DNA from 2 places in the Sphingobium sp. B7D2B genome. Region 1 is predicted to be linked to the other one. Evidence: riboswitches for the same ligand, from Rfam matches in the RefSeq annotation. Region 1 holds a riboswitch; the other holds the start of a gene.
What was found. A riboswitch is a leader RNA that binds a small molecule or an ion and turns the genes downstream of it on or off. The one in region 1 is predicted to bind cyclic di-GMP.

Region 1 (5,226 bases):
ATAGCTGCCGTCAGCCTCCAGCAAACCACCGTCGGTCACCGAGATGCTGCCCTCATCCGCACTGAACCAGCCATCGGCCGAAACCCAGTCGGCCGGCAGTTCGGAATGCAGCGTACCGACACGGAGCGCCGAACCCTGACCACTGATGCTGACCGAGCCGCCCGCGCCCATGTAAATGCTGCCATTCACAGTCTCGACCGAGCCGCCATTTGTGATGGTCAGCGACCCGGAGGAATTGGGATTGCGACTGATCTCGATGAGGCTTGAGTTGATCCAGCTCGCGCCGCCATCAACGGTAACGCTCCCCGCGGTGCCATTCATGCCAATGGCCGCCGAGACAGAGTTGAGCTGCCCCCCCGCCTTGATATTGAGCGAAGCCAGCTCCGCGCCGCCCACGGTCACCGTGCTGGCGCTGAAGCCGCCCGTGAGGTCAAAGGCGCCGCCGGTGACATCCAGCGCACCGTTGAAGAGAGCGCCATTGCCGGTGAAAGCGAGCGCACCTTCGCCCGCCTTGACGAACCTGCCCTGGCCGACCAACGTGCCGGCGAAGACGGTGTCGCTGCTCTGGTCGAGCACGAGCACGCCGCCATCGGTGGAGACAAGGCCAGCTTCTCCGACAGTGAGCGAGCCCAGGGTCGCCTGATAGGTGGAGCCCCCCACGCCCAGCACGCCCCCTTCAACGACATAGGCCTGACCCACACCGAATGCGTCGCTGCTGGCAGCGTTCAGCGTCCCTTCGCGGACCGTCCAGCCGGTCGTCCCTGTCCCCGTGAGCGTCCAGGTGCCGGTCCCTACCTTCACGAACTCATCGAAATCATAATATTGCGTGCCGACCAATCCGGCGTCGAATGACGCATTGATGGCGCCGCCCAGCGCCAGGGTATTGGTGCCGCTCGCGATATCCGCATCCGCGACGAGGCCGATGATGTTGGAGCCGGCATGCAACTCCAGCGTCACGTCGCCGGCGCCCATCAGAATGGCGTGGCCGAAGGAAGGCGAGGCCTCGATGGTACCGGCGTTGATGATCGTGGTCGCCGCGCTGTTGGTGACGATACCGGTTTCACCCAGGATCGACCCGGAATTGGTGATCTGGACCATGCCGCTAAGTGTGTCTGCATCGACAGCCGCGATCCCGCTCAGCGATTGCAGCGTGCCGGTGTTGCTGATGACCACATCGCCAAGCGGCGTGCGCGCCTGAACTGCGCTTCCGGTTCTGCCGGTGACAATGCCGCTGTTGGTGATGGTGATTTTACCAGAGCGGGGCGCATCCTCGTCGAAGCCGGCGACGGCGAGAATGCCGGTGGTGCCCTCCGCAATGCCTGCGTTGGTGATGGTGATATTGCCGATCTGCGAGGCGCCCTGAATCGCCGGGCCGTTGGCCGAGATAGCCTCACCCTGCTCCTGATTATCGATCACCACTTCGCCGTTCGGCGTCCAGCCGACCAGCGCCTGATTGTTGACCGAAGACACGTAGGCGTTGTTCGTGATTTTCGCCAAACCGTTGTAATTGACGACGCGGATACCCGCCGCCTGAGCCTCCACCTGGCCAGTGTTCGTCACGGTCACCTCGACCGGCTCGGCATCGTTGAAACCGCCGTCGGCGTAGATTCCCCGCTGGGTGAAGTCTGCGGCCCCGTTGGTTTGCTGGACCGTGATGGCCCCGCTATTGGTGATGTTCACCGATCCTGCGTTGGTGGTGGCAGAGATGCCATTGGTTTCCACGCCTGAGACCGTCAGCGCGGCGCCATTCTCGATCACGATGTCGCCCGCGATCTGGTTGCGAACCCAGATGCCACCGTTGCCACCCACGCTGTCAACCGTGACGTCCGGGCCCAAGGTGACCGAAATGTCGTTCCGACCCTGGATATTGGAACTGACGTTTACGCCGCCATTATCAGTGGTGCTGATCGTGGAATTGGTGATGAGCAGCGTCGACGTAATGTCGCCAGAGACTGTATTGTCCCACGTATAATAGCTGACGCCATCGCCCGTGATACTCCACTCGTCCTGTGCGCCGTTCACAGTGAGGCTGGTATCGCCTCCTTCAATACGAGCCTTAACCGACGAGGGTTCGCAGAAAAACAGGGTCACATCGCCCTCAGCCTGGCAAATGCCAGGCTCGGCGTGGGCGGCCGATGCGCCTGCCAACATCCCCGCAATGCCGACGCTGCTGAACAGACCGGCCTTGAGAGCCTGCCGAACGGCGCCGCGCGTTTTGATTGCCTTGCCCTGCATTACGAAATCCCCTCGTGTGGGCCCACCGCCCAGATGATGTGAAGGGCAAACCGCCATGCAGGTGCGGTTCAACGGGATTTGAGACAGGGATCGAAGCGCGACGACAGGGAGCGCAGCCTGAGGTTCAAACGAACCCCATGACCTTCTCACAGCAGGCTACACACGATATCCGAAAATGCTCTGTTTCATCCCCCGGTAGCCCCGCTACCCCATTGGGGCCGGAGGCTTTGCGTCCCGCCGTTACCGACAGTTTGCCCTTGTCGAAGGCAACGAACGCCCGTGAGGCGGAGCCGTCATCTTCACGAGGAATATTAACGTTAGCTGAGCGGCAGCGCAACAAAAAAGCCCGGCCTTGTCGAGATGGCGCGCATGCAGATCGGAGCCATGCAGCTGATTTGTCGTGTGAAAATTATCGCCCTCGGTCTGGAGCGGGGTCATAACCGGCCGTGTTAAGCCGATAACTATAGTTAACTTCAACGCAAGCACGACGTCGATTGCGCTGCATCCGTCGCTCTAAAATATGGTTGCCCCCCGCGACGTGATCGTTACAGCCGTCGCTGGTCGGGCAACCACGCCGAAAGGCGCCGCACTGCCTCCCGCACTTCGGCTTCCGTGATCGCAAAGCTCAGCCGGATGAACCGATGGCCATTGACCGGATCATGGTCGACACCCGGCCCCGTGGCGAGCCCAGTCTCAACGAGCAGCTTCTTGCAGAACGCCGGGCTATCATCGGTAAAGTCGCTAACATCCGCATAGATGTAGAAGGCGCCATCCGGCGGCGCGATGCGTCGCAGGCCAAGGGCTGGCAAGGCTTCCATGAGAATGTCCCGGTTGCGGGCATAAGTGGCGCGATGCGCTTCCAGCTCTGACGTGCAGTCCAGCGCCGCCAAAGCGGCATGCTGACTGATCGACGGCGCGGTCAGGAACAGGCTGCCCATATAGGCGCGGGCACGCTCGACCATGGCGCGCGGCACATAGAGCCAGCCGAGCCGCCAGCCGGGCATGCAGTAATATTTGGAGAAGCTGCTGACGATCATCGCGTCGGCTGCGAATTCTCCCATCGAGCGGCAAGGCGCGCCATAGCTCAGGCCATGGTAGATTTCGTCCGAGATGATCGCGATGCTGCGCTCTGCGCAGAGTCGGGCAATCGCCTCCAGTTCGGCAGGCGCGATGATCGTTCCGGTGGGGTTGGCCGGGCTGGCGACGATCACGCCCTGCGGCGCTGGATCGAGCGCTGCCAACGCGTATGCGGTCAACTGGAAGCGCGCCTGCTCGCCGCATTCGATCTCGACCGGCGTCATGTTGAGCGCGCGCACCGTGTTGCGATAGGCCACATAGCCCGGCCGTGCCATGGCGATCCGGTCGCCCGCCTTAAACCGGGTGCTCAACGCAAGGACCAATGCCGGCGAGGCGCCGCAGGTAAGCAGGAACTGATCCGGCTCGGCTACCATGCCGTACCGCTCCCTATAGAGTTGGACGAGCCGCGCCTGCAGCGCAGGACTCTCCCAATAGCCCATCGGATCGATGCCAAGCGCGTCGCGCGCGGCGTCCAGCGCAGCCTGCGGCGCCCCCGTGGAGGGCTGGCCAAACTCCATGTGGAGAACTGAGCGCCCCTCCGCACCCAGGCGATAGGCCAACTTGCTCAATTCTATGGCCTGAAACGGCTCGACTTCCATCAGATCATCCATCGCTCGGTACAGCGCCGATAGCCGGCGGGCGCGCAGATGCCAACGATGCAACCCCACCCCGGCCGTCGTTCGTCCTCGCGGCGCATCTGCCGTGAAATCAAAAAATTGCGCCAGCGTCGTCGGGCGCTTCGAAGAATGCTTTCGGCAGAAAGAAAACGGCAGGTCGTATTTTCGGCCTGCGCGTGACGCGCATTTTCAGGCAGTCTGTCAAGTGGCAGCTCGCAGAAACCTGCATCACGGAAGTAGGGCCTCCGACCCCCTTCAGCGGGACGGCTCCCTGAAACCAGAACTCCTTACAGCCTGAGCATAAGGTTTGATCGCCAGATACATGAGGGCCGCCCCGCCGGGGGCCATTACGGCGGCGAAGAACGCCATCGAATAGCGCAGCATGCTCTCGTCCTTCAGCAGGAAATCGGTCACCAGCGCGATGAGCAGCGGCCCGAGACCATTGCCGATGACACTGATGGTGAAGAGATACACAGCGCTGATCTGGGCCCGCATCTCGCTTGGCGTCACCATCTGGATCGCGGCATTCTGCGCAGGGGCGCTGGCGAGGCCGATGATCGAGGAGATCATGCCGCAGAAGAAGGCGAGCCAGGGGCTGGGCATGAGCGAGGTGGCGATCGCGAAGGGAGCGGACAGTGCTTGCGAATAGAAACAGACCCGCGCCATCGCATCGGGATTGCCGCGCTTGCCCATATATTCCGCGAACCAGGTGCCCAGCGTCAACGCAATCGGCGTAGAGATGAGGAGCGACAGCGCCAGCAGTGGCCCGATCTGCGCCGGTCCCCAGCCATAGGTGCGCTCATAAAAGGCCGCGCGCCACGTCATGAGGCCCGTCGTCTCGATCGCGCCGATGCCGATGCTGAGGAACAGGGGCAGGAACAATATGCGGTTTGACAGGAGATACGCCCCCACCTCGCGCAGTGGTACGCTGCCCTTGCCGCGGCGATTGCGGCGCACCGGCTCCCGCACGGTGAAGAGAAAGAGCAAGGCGGTCGCCAGCCCCGGCAGAGCGCAGACGAGGAAGACGAGCTGCCACTCGCGCATCTCGCCCAGGACCGGGATGTGGACCGGCCCCATCCCGGCAAAGAACGCCACCAGCAGGCCACCAGCCAACAACGCCGTGGCTTGGCCAGCGCTGATGCCGAGCTGATAGACCGCGAAGGCACGCGGCAGCTTCGACCGCGGCACCATGTCCGCGATCATCGACATGGACGAGGGGCCGGCGACGGATTCCGCGCCACCGACGACGCCGCGCGCGAAAAACAGCCCGCCGAAGCTCCTGGCCATGCCACAGAGC
Region 2 (5,226 bases), 1.9 Mb from region 1:
TGCACGCCAGCACATAGGTGCGGACCACATCCAGACGCTGAGGGTCGAGCTTGAGCTGCCAGTTGAGCGCGTAATTGGGCACATGCCCGCCTATCGAATCCTTCGCCAGCGCATCCCGGGCGACGTCCGCCAGCTTGTCGCCAAGGCCGCTCTCCCGGACGTAATGCACATAGAGCCGCAGGTCAGCCGCACGCGGCCGATCATCTCCGGCCGCGATCGTTACTTGGTAGCTCGGCTCTGCTGCCCGCGCGCCCGGCAGGCGGCTGTCGAGCGTCATGGACTGCGGGGCGGTCGGCCCTCCCTGCGCCGGACGCAGAATACGCAAGGATAACACCTGCAAATGCTCGTCTGCCTTGGCCGGCAAAGCTTGCCGATAGGTCGTGATGCATGGGACCAGTCGGTCAAGCGCTGGCTGTTGGTCGGCTGGATCAAGCCCCAGTTCCACGATCACCCTGAAACGGGATCCGCTCTCCGCGTCGTCGAGCCCCAACATCGGGATATCGCAAGCCGCAAAGCCCGCATTGAGCGCCTTGAGCTTGATGCCCGTCGCCACAGCCTCTGCATAGGCGCGGTGCAGGCGCTGCTCGCAGGCCGTGCCCACGCGGCACTGCGCCGGGTCGGCATCGATCGCGAAGCGCAGGCGTGTCAACGAATCGCCCCTCTTCACGAGCGCGACGTCATAATGGCCCTTTTGAAGATAGCTGTCGTGAAGGACGAACGCGCCGGGATAAACCGCCTCGGCCAGTGCGACCCCGGCCTTTTCTGACCCCGGACGGTCGCCACACCCTGCCAGCGCAAGCGCAGCAACGGCAGCAATTGCGATCGATGTCCATGCTTTCGTTCCAGCAGCGGTCATTACTGGTGGCACGGCCCCACGACGCGATCCACACGCAGCACAGGCCGATCATCTTCGCCCGGGATCAGCCGCCCTTCGATGGCAAGACATTGCCGTTCGTTCCACGCTGTCCTGATCGCGGCAAGCGCAGTTGGATCGCCGATCATCGGCGGCGACGGTTTGCTGCCGTCGAGGTCGACATAGAGCATAGCCTGGCGATCAGTCTGACCCGCCTGTCCCTTTGGGTCGAACAGGGCGCGGCTCGGGCACGGCTGGCGAACGCAGCGGACGCCAGTATCGCCGATGTGCAGGCGCGCCGCGTGCGCTTGATCGTCGTTCGCCACCAGAGGTGGCGGCGCCATCTGGGCACCGGCAAGGGCGAGCATGGCAATAAGGGGGGCGCTCATCTTATCTCCTGTCCTGCTGATCGTCCATGCCGGCCGCGCGGCTGTCGCGGACGACAACGGATCCCGCGAACACCACCATCGGCGCATGGTGATGGCCGGTATGGGCGCCGACCGCTCTGCCCGCCACGGTCACGTCCTGACCGACAGCGTGCTGGAGCGCGCGAAGAAGCGCTGGCTCCATGGCATGAACCTGCACCCGGTCGAACCGCTCGCTGCCGTCGGCAAACTCGCCATCCTCCAGACAGATGCGGCGCGGCAGCACCAAAATGAACACCTGTTCTTCAACATCGCCCTGAGCGACACTTTCATAATTGGGCGGGCCGGGGAAGCTCTGAAGCGTCAGCTTACCGGCAACGGTGACGAGAGCGTCTGGGCGGGTGGCGTTTACGCAACGCTGAGCGATCTCGTTCCCCGCAGCGGGCACGGCGGGCATAACGCATACGGCGCCGACCAGTGCGATCCATTCAAGCCGCACCCGTCTCACCGCGTGCGTGCGGCCCCTCAATACCACCGGCAACATGCTACCGATTGTCCAACCCATTGCGCGTCCTCGTCTCTCGGATTTGGTCCTTGTTGGCGATCATGTCATCGCGCAGCTTTTGCAGCCCTGCCCGGACTTGGGCCAACTCTTCGGCGTGGCGCTCCTTGGACGTAACGCCGTTGGCGTGCGCGGCGTCCCAGGCGAGCGCGGAATCGATGTGCGCTACGGCCGCGTCGACATCGCCGAACGCATATTCATTGATCGGCCGGCCGACGGATTCGCTCAGTGCGGAAAAGAGAGGCTGATTCTCGGCCAGCCGTTCCGGCTCGGCGGCAAGAAGGAAACGATAGCGAAGCTGGCCGATGTAGAACCAGCGTACCGCGTCATCCATTCGGCCTTCGGCCATCAGCTTCGTCGCAAGAATGTACAAGGCGGCGGGATGCACAGTCTCCGCTTCCGCAATGATTTGCTCGGGCATCTGTTGGGCGGGATCGGCGGGCATGGCTTGCTTTTCTTCCGCTGCAAGGGCCGCGGACAATGTCAGCGCAAAAGCTGGAATCAGTGCGGCTAAATTCTTGTGTGACACGAGGGCGCCCTTTTCCACAGCCATTGTGAACTTAAGCCGTCTTCCCTAGCATGCTCACGCCATCGAGACGGATAACTGATTGGTCGAGCGGCGGCATCCATGGCCGCCTTCAGTTCCAATAGACCCGCCAAGGCTGCTCCTGAGTTCCGCCATATTCCGCTAGGCGCAGCTCGTTGTCAGGCCCCAAATGCCGATGCCACGTTAGCGCGAGCGGCCGCTTCCTTAACAATCAACGCGGTACCGCAGCGCATTAACCATCTCTTTTTCCTACGAGATGATTTTATTGCTGTTAATTTTCGTAAATTGCATCTAAGGGCCGGTTAATGCGAGTCTTCTTGAAAGAAAATCAGCATTAAACCCGACAATGGCAAACCATCGGCGACGATGGGACGCAAAGCTTCCGGTCTCGAAAGAGATAGCGGGGATGCCGAAGGAACAAAAAGTGCCCGACATATCTTGTCGTGTAGTTGCGCCATCTCTCTCTAGACTTCAGCGCCCTGCTCTACAAAAATTTGAGTTCAGCCTTTCCTGCATATTTTCGTGCAGTGGGCAGCGCGATACTATATACGCCGTGCCTTCTAAGGTCGGCGCGACAAGCGCCAATGCCTCAGCCACATATCTCGGCTACAGTCCGCTCCGCCACCGCGCCCTGCATCGCTCGGCCCCGCCTGCGATCGCGCTGAGCACCCAAGTCTTTCCGCGGAGGGAGACTGGCCTTTCTGTCACAGCGGATTGGGCAACCACGCAGCCAACTGGAACGCGGCGGGCAGCCTCAGCGGGGGCGCTGAGGCCAAAGCCTTGGCCAATCGACCACAGCACTCGCTGAAAAACCAACGGGGCAGAAGCGGCGCTTTACGCCCTGCTGCTGCCGCGCGCAACGATTACATCTAAATTTTTCAGTACTTTGGGGGAAATCATGAACAAGCAAGCCAAGTTTCTCGTGTCGGCCGGTGTCACGGCCTTGTTGGTGGCGGCTTCATCCGCCGCGTCTGCTCAGAGCAGTGATCCGATCATCGTCGATGGCCAGAACGGCACCGGAAAAGTGGTCTCCGGCAACGCGGCGCTGTCCGGCAATAGCAACGTGGTCGGGAACAGCGTCGCTGTCGGAGAGGCTGATCGCCAGACGGTTTACACCAACTTCCGCACCGAAGGCGGCGCCGGCTCGGGCGGTGGTGCCGGTCTTGGCGGCGTGTTCTTCATTGATAGCGGCGCAACCCTAACGCTGAATAATGTGAGCTTTGCGAACAATCACGTCAAAGGCGGCGAAGGCGGTGGAATTGCCACGTCGTCGGTCGCGCCGATCGCGGTGTCAGTTGTCGGCGCCTCGGCAGATGCGTCCGCTGCCAGCATTTTGCAGCCGACATTGAGCGACGTGACTTACAATGGAAACGGGCAGTTCGTCGTCAACAAGATCATTTCGATCGGAGACAATACGCTCATTCAGGCCGGCGCAGGTATTGCCCAAAAGCTCGGTGACGGCTCGGTCGGCCAGGTGAACGCGACGATCACGGAGATCAATCCCGCCGGCAGCAACGCTTATGGGACGCTTAATGAAATAAGTCTGTCAGGCGGCATCGCGATCGATTCCTCCAACGTCGTCAGCGGCCTGCTGAGCGGCGGCAACACCGTCACTCTGAGCGCCCCGGCGGCGGCTGCCGATGTGATGAGGGGCCAGACGGTCTATTACAAGGACACCAATAACGTCACGCGGACTGCTACGGTCAGTCAGGTCAACTATAACAGTGACAACAAAGTCACTTCCTATGTGCTCAATGAGTCGATTTCCGCGAACGGCCCGATCGACACGCCGGCTGTATCGGCCTTCGCGGTAACACGTTTCCAGTCGGCCTCCAGCTCGACGCTTTCGAACACGATTACGCCAACCGGACCGCTAGGCGGCTTTGCCGTGGGCATGACCGTCCAGGGCGCGGGCGTTCCGGCCAACACCGTCGTTACGGCTGTCGATCTGAACAGCGGTGTCGTCACCCTTTCGAACGCGATCGACCTCCAGCAGGTGACGTCGCTGAAGGCATCCTTCAGCCCCCTGATCTCGAACGGGAGCGGCAGCGCGACCATCCAGGTGGGCTCCATCGCGGGCTTCGCGGTGGGTCAGACCGTTTCGGGAACCGGCATTCCAGCCGGTACGACGATCACCGGGATCGACCCCGACACCAAGCAGGTGACGCTGAGCAACGTCATTGGCGCCAATGGCGTCTCGGCGATCACCGCCGGCAAGTTCGTGCTCACCAGCGATCCGGTGTTGAGCGTAAATAGCGCGGCAAAGACCATCCGCCTCGCCTCGGTTTCCGGCCTCACCGTTGGCAGCTTGCTGGTCGGGGATTCGGCTATTCCGGCCAACGCGGTGATTACCGCGATCGACACCGCAACCAATACCGTCTCCTACCGGATCGATCCGGAGGCAGCCAATCTCAACAAGGGCGGTGCCATGAACGGCCTGACCACCTCGGCGCCCGCGGGCTCCAACGGTGGCAACGGTCAGTCGGGCAGTTCCTTCAACTCCATCCTCGTCGATGGCGAAGGGTCCGCCGGAACCAATGGCTATAACGGGGGCGCAAGTGCCAACGGTGCCGGCGGCGATGGCGGCAAAGGTGGCAGTGGCAGCAGTGGCAAGCCCTTCAACACCAGCCTCATCAATGCCGTTGCACAGGACGGCATCAACCTGGGGCTGAAGATTGCGCAAGGGGCCGCGGCTCTTGCCAACTTCCCCCCTGCAGCAGCGCTGTCGGCGTCATTCTACGTCGAGGTCGCCGCAGTCGGCGTGCAGCTTGCGCTTAACACCGCCAATCTCGTCACCTGGAATATCGACCTCGCGCAAGGCAAGGTCGGCCATGGCGGCAGTGGCGGCCAGGGCGGGAAAGGCGGTAACGGCGGCACCTTCTTCGGCGGTGGGGCCGGC

Region 2: another riboswitch for cyclic di-GMP. It lies ahead of M2341_RS02860 (autotransporter-associated beta strand repeat-containing protein); the one in region 1 lies ahead of M2341_RS11940 (autotransporter domain-containing protein).

The regions. Positions count from the first base shown of each region.
Region 1 is NZ_JAOQOM010000001.1:2,581,976-2,587,201, forward strand. Features, by position in the region: gene M2341_RS11940 (autotransporter domain-containing protein) at 1-2,235, opposite strand, end outside; cyclic di-GMP riboswitch class I at 2,427-2,501, opposite strand; gene M2341_RS11945 (pyridoxal phosphate-dependent aminotransferase) at 2,781-3,911, opposite strand; gene M2341_RS11950 (MFS transporter) at 4,185-5,226, opposite strand, start outside.
Region 2 is NZ_JAOQOM010000001.1:644,578-649,803, reverse strand. Features, by position in the region: gene M2341_RS02880 (hypothetical protein) at 1-856, opposite strand, end outside; gene M2341_RS02875 (hypothetical protein) at 856-1,242, opposite strand; gene M2341_RS02870 (DUF4431 domain-containing protein) at 1,244-1,717, opposite strand; gene M2341_RS02865 (hypothetical protein) at 1,764-2,333, opposite strand; cyclic di-GMP riboswitch class I at 2,666-2,741, shown strand; gene M2341_RS02860 (autotransporter-associated beta strand repeat-containing protein) at 3,226-5,226, shown strand, end outside.